One region of the Streptomyces sp. NPDC101227 genome, then DNA from elsewhere that is predicted to be linked to it. Evidence: riboswitches for the same ligand, from Rfam matches in the RefSeq annotation. Region 1 holds a riboswitch; the other holds the start of a gene.
The links. Region 1 has a riboswitch for S-adenosylmethionine ahead of ACIRPT_RS40830 (aminotransferase class V-fold PLP-dependent enzyme). Riboswitches for the same ligand answer to the same signal wherever they lie in the genome.
Positions count from the first base shown of each region.

Region 2: linked by a shared signal. The riboswitch ahead of thrC (threonine synthase) and the one ahead of ACIRPT_RS40830 (aminotransferase class V-fold PLP-dependent enzyme) in region 1 are both predicted to bind S-adenosylmethionine.

Region 1 covers NZ_JBIWOD010000039.1:8,788-13,198, forward strand. Annotated here, with positions in the region: gene ACIRPT_RS40830 (aminotransferase class V-fold PLP-dependent enzyme) at 235-1,623, opposite strand; SAM riboswitch class IV at 1,794-1,911, opposite strand; gene trpD (anthranilate phosphoribosyltransferase) at 2,003-3,067, opposite strand; gene ACIRPT_RS40840 (cytochrome bc complex cytochrome b subunit) at 3,203-4,411, opposite strand, start outside.
Region 2 covers NZ_JBIWOD010000006.1:113,296-117,706, forward strand. Annotated here, with positions in the region: gene ACIRPT_RS15610 (trehalose-6-phosphate synthase) at 1-1,116, opposite strand, end outside; gene ACIRPT_RS15615 (glucosyl-3-phosphoglycerate synthase) at 1,186-2,148, opposite strand; SAM riboswitch class I at 2,333-2,484, shown strand; gene thrC (threonine synthase) at 2,502-3,824, shown strand; gene ACIRPT_RS15625 (MoaD/ThiS family protein) at 3,880-4,158, shown strand.

The DNA of each region.
Region 1 (4,411 bases):
TCAGCCGCTCCCTGTCGACCCATCATGGGAAAGGGACAACCCAACGTGGGCCCCCATCGGCCTCCTTCCCCCCACCCACCGGAGGGGACGGACCGTAGCGGCGGAGCCGTGTAGGGCCGTCACCGCACCCGACAACACCACGCCCGCCGCTGGGGGCACCTCCCACGCCCTTAAGGCAGTGGGGGAGCAACGGCGAGAAACCACCCACGGCGGGACAGCCGACAACATGGGGATTTACACCGCGCTACGCGCGGCCGGCGCGGGAACGCAACGGCCGTCCTCCGTGTGGTAGTTCCAGCGGGCGCCGTTCGCGACTAGTTCCTTGATGGCGTGGAGGAAGCGGTCGATGTGTTCGTCGGGCGTGCCCGCGCCGAAGCTGACCCGGATGGCGTTCAGGGAGCGTTCGCCGGGGGCCGCCTCCGGGGCGCCGCACTCGCCCGGGTCCTGCGGGTCGCTGCCCAGCAGGGTGCGGACGAGGGGGTGCGCGCAGAACAGGCCGTCGCGCACCCCGATGCCGTACTCGGCCGAGAGGGCGGCCGCGAAGTGCGAGCTGTTCCAGCCCTCGACGACGAAGGAGATGACGCCCACCCGCGGGGCGTCGTCGCCGAAGAGGGAGAGGACCTTGACCTCGGGGACCTCGGCCAGGCCCGCCCGGACGCGGGCGATCAGTGACTGCTCCCGGGCGACCAGTCCGTCGAAACCGGCCTCGGTCAGCGCCTGGCAGGCGGAGGCGATGGAGTAGGCGCCGATGACGTTCGGCGAACCGGCCTCGTGCCGGGCGGCGGTGGTGTGCCATTCGACGTCCACGCCGCCGTCCGTGCGCCGCGAGACCTTGCGGCTGGCGCCGCCGCCCGCCAGGTACGGCTCCGCGTCCTGCAGCCAGTCGGCGCGGCCGGCCAGCACGCCGGCGCCGAACGGCGCGTACAGCTTGTGCCCGGAGAAGGCGGCCCAGTCGACGTTCAGCTCGGCGATGTCGACGGGGTGGTGCGGGGCCAGCTGCGCGGCGTCGAGGACGATCCGGGCGCCGTGGGCGTGCGCGGCGGCGGCCAGTTCCCGCACCGGCCACAGTTCACCGGTGACGTTCGAGGCGCCGGTGACGCACACCAGAGCGGGGCCGTAGGGCTCGCGCTCGGCGAGCGCCTTCTCCAGGGTGTCCACCGCCTGTTGCGGCGTCCGCGGCGCGTTCAGGTACGTCACGGGGGTGTCCGCGCGCTGTTCCCACGGCAGCAGCGAGGCGTGGTGCTCGGTCTCGAAGACGAACACCCGGGTGTTCTGCGGGAGTACGGCGGCGAGGAGGTTGAGGGAGTCGGTCGTCGAGCGGGTGAAGACGACCTGGTCGTCGGCGCGGCAGCCGAGGAAGTCGGAGATGGTCCTGCGGCTGTTCTCGAAGAGGTCGGTGGACAGCTGCGAGAGGTATCCGGCGCCGCGGTGCACGCTGCCGTAGTACGGGGCGTAGGCGGCCACGTCGTCCCAGACCCGCTGCAGGGCCGGGGCGCTGGCGGCGTAGTCCAGTGCGGCGTAGTCGACCTCGCCGCCGGTCACGAGCGGCACGGTGACATCCCTGCCCAGAACCGGCAGTGGGGCACAAACAGAACGGTCGGCGGCAACGGCGGAAACAGACATGGCGAACTCCCGTGAGAGGTAAGCGAATTCACCGCGGGCGGGTGCGTCACAGCGCACGGCACAGCGCCGCGGTGGGAAAGGAAAAGGGGTGCGGGAAAGGGGCCGACGGCCCTATCGCATTCGCTTCATCACGGAAGGGGCTCCCTCGAGGACCAGGATCCCTGGCGAGGGATCCGCGCTTGCCGCAGACCTCGCTGCCTGCGGCCTGGTCATCACCCGGGGCACCCCGCCACGGACGGAGGGTTGCCGGACAGCGGGCCGGGGCCTATGTCGCTGTCACTCGTGACCTGCCGAGAATCATGCCACAGCCGCAAAAAGGCGCAAGGCCCGGTCCGGATAACGGACAGGGCCTTGCGTCACACCGACGGTCACCGGCCGCTCATCTGTTGCTGGCCGCCACCCAGCGCTCCAGCACCCGCTTGGCCTCCCCCGAGTCGATGGCGGCGGCGGCCCTGTCGATTCCGGCGCGGATCTGCTCCGCCAGGGGCTCGTCGGACGGCTCCAGGGCCACCAGAGCCGCGGCGGCGTTCAGCAGCACCGCGTCGCGCACCGGGCCCCGCTCGCCGTCGAGCAGCCGGCGGGCCACATCGGCGTTGTACGAGGCGTCCGCGCCGCGCAGCGCCTCGACCGGGACGATGTCGATGCCGACGTCCCGGGGGTCGAAGGGCTCCTCGCGCACCGCGCCGTCCCGGACGATCCACACCCGGGAGGTGGCGGTGGTGGTCAGCTCGTCCAGGCCGTCGTCGCCGCGGAACACCAGCGCCGACGAGCCGCGCTCGGCCAGCACCCCGGCCATGATCGGCGCCATCCGGGCGTCCGCGACGCCGGTCGCCTGGGCGCGGACCTTGGCGGGGTTGGTCAGCGGGCCCAGCACATTGAAGGTCGTACGGATGCCGAGCTGGCCCCGGGCGTTGGCGACATGGCGCAGCGCGGGGTGGAACTTCACCGCGAAGCAGAAGGTGATGCCCGCTTCCTCGGCGACCTCGGTGACCCGCCGGGGGGTGAGGTCCAGATTGACGCCGAGCTTCTCCAGGACGTCGGAGGCGCCGCTGGCCGAGGAGGCGGCGCGGCTGCCGTGCTTGACGACCTTGGCGCCGGTGCCGGCCACCACGATCGAGGACATCGTGGAGATGTTGACGGTCTTGGCGCCGTCGCCGCCGGTGCCGACGATGTCCACGCTGGGGCCGGGAACCTCGATCAGGCGGGCGTGCGCGTACATGGTGCGCACGAGTCCGGAGATCTCGGCGACGGTTTCGCCCTTGGCCCGCAGCGCGACCGCGAACCCGGCGATCTGGGCGTCGCCGGCCTCGCCCCGCATGATCTTGTCCATCACCCAGGCGGTGTCGTCGGCGGCGAGGTCGCGGCCGTCCAGCAGGGCGTTGAGGATGCCCGGCCAGGTGTGGGCCGCCACGCTGTCGCCGCCAACCGGGGTCACAACGTTCATGGTCCACGCTCCTGGTCTGTCCACTGCTTGTGACCTCACCCTATCGACCCCCGGGACACGCCGGAGGGCCCCGTCCGGTGCTCGGACGGGGCCCTCTGGGTGGCGTACTACCTGCGCCTCACGGCGCTGTGGTGATCAGTGGTGGCCGTGGCCGCTGGTGATCTCCTTGTACTCCTCTATCGTCGGCTTGGGGATGACGTTGTCCTCGCCGTAGTAGCTCTTGGAGAGCTTGGCGCGCAGCTTCTGCGACCGGGGGATCTTGCGGCGGACGCCGTTCTCGTCGACCTCCGGGCCGAGCTCGAGCGGCTCGGGCTGCTCGTGCTGGGTGAGCACGTGCAGCTGCTCCTGGCCGAGCGGCTCGTGGACCTCGATGAACTCACCGTGCGGCAGGCGCTTGATGATGCCCGACTCGCGGCCGTGCAGCACCTTGTCCTTGTCGCGCCGCTGCAGACCCATGCAGATCCGCTTGGTGGCGATGAAGGCCAGCACCGGAAGGACGAAGAAGCCGATCCGGACGAACCAGGTGAGGGAGTTGAGCGACAGGTGGAAGTGCGTCGCCCACAGGTCGTTGCCGCCGCCGATCAGCATCACGAAGTACGCGACGAGCCAGGCCACACCGAAGCCGGTGCGGGTGGGGACGTTGCGCGGGCGGTCCAGGATGTGGTGCTCGCGCTTGTCGCCGCGTACCCAGGACTCGACGAACGGGTAGACCGCGATGGCGACCAGGACCAGCGGGAAGATCACGATCGGGATCAGCACACCGAAGTTGACGGTGTGGCCCCAGAAGTTCCACTCCCAGCCCGGCATGACACGCACCAGGCCCTCGGCGAAGCCCATGTACCAGTCCGGCTGCGCACCAGTGGAGACCTGGTCCGGCCGGTACGGCCCTATGGCCCAGACGGGGTTGATGCTGGCGACCGCGGCGATCACCGAGATCACACCGAAGACCAGGAAGAAGAAGCCTCCGGCCTTGGCCATGTAGACCGGCAGCAGCGGCATGCCGACGACGTTGTTGTTGGTCTTGCCGGCACCCGGGAACTGCGTGTGCTTGTGGTAGAAGACCAGGATCAGGTGCGCCACCAGCAGGCCGAGCATGATGCCGGGCAGCAGCAGCACGTGCACGGTGTAGAACCGCGCGATGATGTCGTGGCCGGGGAACTCGCCGCCGAAGATGAACATCTGCAGGTACGAGCCGACCAGCGGCATCGCCAGGATGACGCCCTCGATGAACCGCACGCCGGTGCCGGAGAGCAGGTCGTCGGGGAGCGAGTAGCCGGTGAAGCCGGTGAACATGCCCAGCACGAACAGCAGGAAGCCGAACAGCCAGTTGACCTCGCGCGGCTT
Region 2 (4,411 bases), on a different contig from region 1:
CTCGGCGTTGATCTCCTCGGCGAGCCGCCCCACCGTCGCGGTGTATTCGCGGTAGACGGCCAGGTCCTGCCGCGAGGGATAGGCGAACGCGATGTGCACCACCCGCTCGCGCCACTCGGGGCGGTCGGCGAGCAGCCGGCGGTAGGCGAGCAGGCCGCGCACGATGTTCTTCGACAGCTCGGTGCGGTCGACCCGGACGATGGTCTTACGGCCCGTCCCGCCGATCTGCTCGCGCAGTGCCGTCAGACGCTCCTCGACATCGGGGCGGTGCGCCCGCTCGCGCAGGAACTCCGCGTCGGCGCCGAGACCGTGCACCCCGATATGGGTCTTGCGCGGCTTGAGCCATGTCGAGAAGAGATACGGGTCCTCGTCGCGCGGCCAGTACGCGTCGCATTCCGACCCCAGTGCCCACTGGCAGCAGCCCATGAAGGCCCGTGCCCAGTGCTGGGTCAGGAAATTCGCCCGGTCCGCGCCGAGGATGCCCGTCACCAGCTTCTGCTGGATGTCATCGGGCAGCATCGCGAAATACTCCGCGGGTGCCCACGGTGTGTGGGAGAAATGCGCGATCCGCAGGTCAGGGCGGCGTTCACGGAGCATCCCGGGCACCAGCGCCAGGTGATAGTCCTGTACGAGGACGGCGGCCCCGGGCGCCGCGGCCTCGGCCAGCGCATGGGCGAAAGCGGCGTTGTACGCCTCGTACGACGCCCATTGCGCACGGAATTCCGTATCGAATACCGGCTCCAGCGGCGTCTGATACAGCATGTGGTGGACGAACCACAGCACGGAATTGGCAATTCCGTTATAGGCATCGGCATGCACATCCGCCGGAATGTCCAGCATCCGGACCCGCTGCCCGCCCGTGTCCGCCGGATCCAGATCGCCGCCCGTCCGCCGCACGGCCTCCCGGTCGCCCTCCCCGAGCGCCGCACACACCCACACCGCATCGGTGTCCGGACCGATCGCGGACAGCCCCGACACCAGCCCCCCGCCGCCCCGCTTGGCGGTCAGCGCGCCGTCATCCCCGACGGCGTACGACACCGGACCGCGATTGGACGCGACGAGAACGTCGGCGCCTGGTGGGACCGCACTGCGCTCGGAGACCGTCTCGGAGACCATGTCGCGACATTAACCAGCTACCGATCCGCGCAAACGTACGGAATTCAGCCGAGGCAGCCCCGCGGCGCTTCAGGCCGCCCGGCGCTCCGCGTACTCCGGTATTTCGGCCATCGGGGGCCGCTCCTCGGTGTCCACGTCGGTCGTGCGCGCCACGAAGCCGTTCTCGCCCCGCTCGAACTGGGTGAGGCGGGGCCGGATCAGATGGCCGCGGGTGAGACGGAGCTGGGCGGTGCGGTAGATGGCGGCGGCCATCCGGCCGAGGGCCTGGCCGTCCTGGTGGCGGTGTTTGCGTACGCCGACGTCCACCTGGGCGAGGGCGTCCAGGCCGACCGTGTGCAGGGCGTCGACCAGAAGGCCGAGCTCGACGCCGTAGCCGACCGGGAAGGGCAGGCGTTCCAGGAGGGAGCGGCGGGCCGCGTACTCGCCGCCCAGGGGCTGGACGAAGCCGGCCAGCTGCGGCCAGTGGAGGTTGAGGAGGGGGCGGGCGACCAGCTCCGTGACGCGGCCGCCCTGGCCCGCTCCGGAGCCCTCGCCGCCCGTCTCCAAGGGGCGGTCGTACATCGCCTTGACGAAGTGGACGTCGGCGTCGGTCAGCAGCGGGCCGACGATCCCGGAGACGAAGGTCGACGAGAATTCGCGCAGGTCGGCGTCGATGAAGCAGATGATGTCGCCCGTGGTGGCCAGCAGGGACCGCCACAGGACCTCGCCCTTGCCGGGGACGGCGGGCAGGCGGGGCAGGACGCTGTCCCGGTGGACGACCTTGGCCCCGGCCGCCGCCGCGACCTCGGCCGTACGGTCGGTGGAGCCCGAGTCCAGCACCACCAGCTCGTCCACCAGGGGGACGGCGCCGGTCATCAGGTCCGCGCGGATCGCCGCGACGATCGCCCCGACGGTGGCTTCCTCGTCGAGCGCGGGCAGCACTACGCTGACCGTGCGGCCTGTCTGGCGCTTGGCCTCCAGCAGCCGCCCGAGCGGGCGATCGGCCGCGGACCAGGAGCGGCTGCTGAGCCAGCGCTCCACCTCTTCCAGCACGTCTACGACTCCTCGGTGGCCGCCGGGCCAGGGGCCCGTTGGTGATCCATTGTGTGATCCATCTCGCGGTTCGGACGACTATCTCAACTGTCAGTGCCTTCGGTTACAGTCTTGAACAACGCGGATGACCGTCGCATGCCGGGGTCACCGCCACAAACGCCTGGGTTTCGGCCCAGCGCCATACCGCTCATCCAGAGGGGCAGAGGGATACGGCCCGTTGAAGCCCCGGCAACCCTCCAGCCGGTCTCCGCCGCAGTTGCTGCGCGCGCGAGGCTCCCGGCTAGGGAAGGTGCCAAATCCGTCTCGTGGCGAGATGCGCCGCGAGGAAGATGAGGAGAAAGGGCCTCGCCTCCATGGCTGTGCAAGTCACCGAAACCGCCACCACCCCCTCCCCCAAGGACTCCGGCGAGCTCCGTCCAGGGGGGACCCCCATCGCTCTGGGCCCGGCCGTCGCGCTCTCCTGCCGCGAGTGCGGGCAGCGCTTCGATCTCGGTCCCATCTTCGCCTGCCAGGAATGTTTCGGGCCGCTCGAAGTGGCGTACGACCTGCCGAGCGGCGATCCTGAGGGCCTGAAGAAGCGGATCGAGGCCGGACCGAACAACATCTGGCGCTACGCCCCGCTGCTGCCCGTCCCCGCCGACGTGGCCGACAAGCCGAACCTCAACCCCGGCTTCACCAAGCTCGTCAAGGCCGACCGCCTCGCCGCCGAGCTGGGCGTCACGGGCGGCCTGTACGTCAAGGACGACTCCGGCAACCCGACGCACTCCTTCAAGGACCGTGTCGTCGCGATCGCCGTCGAGGCCGCCCGCGCCTTCGGTTTCACCACCCTCTCCTGCTCCTCCACCGGCAACCTCGCGGGTGCGGTCGGCGCCGCCGCCCGTCGCGCCGGTTTCAAGTCCTGCGTGTTCATCCCGCACGACCTGGAGGCCGGCAAGGTCGTCATGGCCGCGGTCTACGGCGGCGACCTGGTCGGCATCGAGGGCAATTACGACGACGTCAACCGCTTCTGCTCGGAGCTCATCGGGGACCCGCTCGGCGAGGGCTGGGGCTTTGTGAACGTCAACCTCCGCCCGTACTACGGCGAGGGTTCCAAGACCCTGGCGTACGAGATCTGCGAGCAGCTGGGCTGGGAGCTCCCGGACCAGATCGTCATCCCGATCGCCTCCGGCTCCCAGCTCACGAAGATCGACAAGGGGCTCAAGGAGCTGATCGCCCTCGGCCTGGTCGAGGACAAGCCGTACAAGATCTTCGGCGCCCAGGCCGAGGGCTGCTCGCCGGTGTCGGCGGCCTTCAAGGCCGGGCACGACGTCGTACGCCCCCAGAAGCCGAACACCATCGCCAAGTCGCTGGCCATCGGCAACCCGGCCGACGGGCCGTATGTGCTCGACATCGCGCGCCGTACGGGCGGCGCGGTGGAGGATGTCAACGACGAGCAGGTCGTGGACGCGATCAGGCTGCTGGCGCAGACGGAAGGGATCTTCGCGGAGACCGCGGGCGGCGTGACCGTCGGCGTCACCAAGAAGCTGATCGAGGACGGTCTGCTCGACCCGGCCCTGACCACCGTCATCCTCAACACCGGTGACGGCCTCAAGACGCTTGACGCCGTCGCCGCCGGGCCCACGGCCACCATCCGGCCGAGCCTGGACGCGTTCCGCGCGGCCGGCCTGTCCGGCTGAGCCCCGGCCCCTCACCCCTGAACTCGTACCCCGCAGTCGCTGGAAGGCAGAACCCATGAGCGTCAAGGTCCGCATCCCCACCATCCTCCGCACGTACACCGGCGGCGAGGCCGAGGTCGTCGCGGAGGGCGCGACCCTCTCCGAGGTGATCGCCGACCTGGAGAAGAACCACACCGGCATCGCGGCCCGAGTGCTGGACGACGCGGGCAAGCTGCGCCGGTTCGTGAACGTCTACGTCAACGACGACGACGTCCGCTTCGAGCAGGGCCTGGAGACGCCGACGCCGGACGGCGCGGGCGTCTCCATCATTCCGGCGGTGGCCGGAGGCTGCTGACCCCGTTCGCGCCGGGAACTGATTTGCGCCATCTCTCGGCCTGAGTGGCGAGAATTGCCCCATCCGCCTAAAAGCGGATGGGGCAATTCCATGTCGCGAAAGGCGATAGCATGGGGGCGATCTTCTTCGTGCGGGCCCTCGTACAACCCGCGTACGACCCTCGTACAACTCCGCGCGCGTGCCCAACGCATATGTGATCGCGATGAGTTGTGCCCGAAGTGTGTGCAGCATTTGTCGGATACGTGAGCTATGC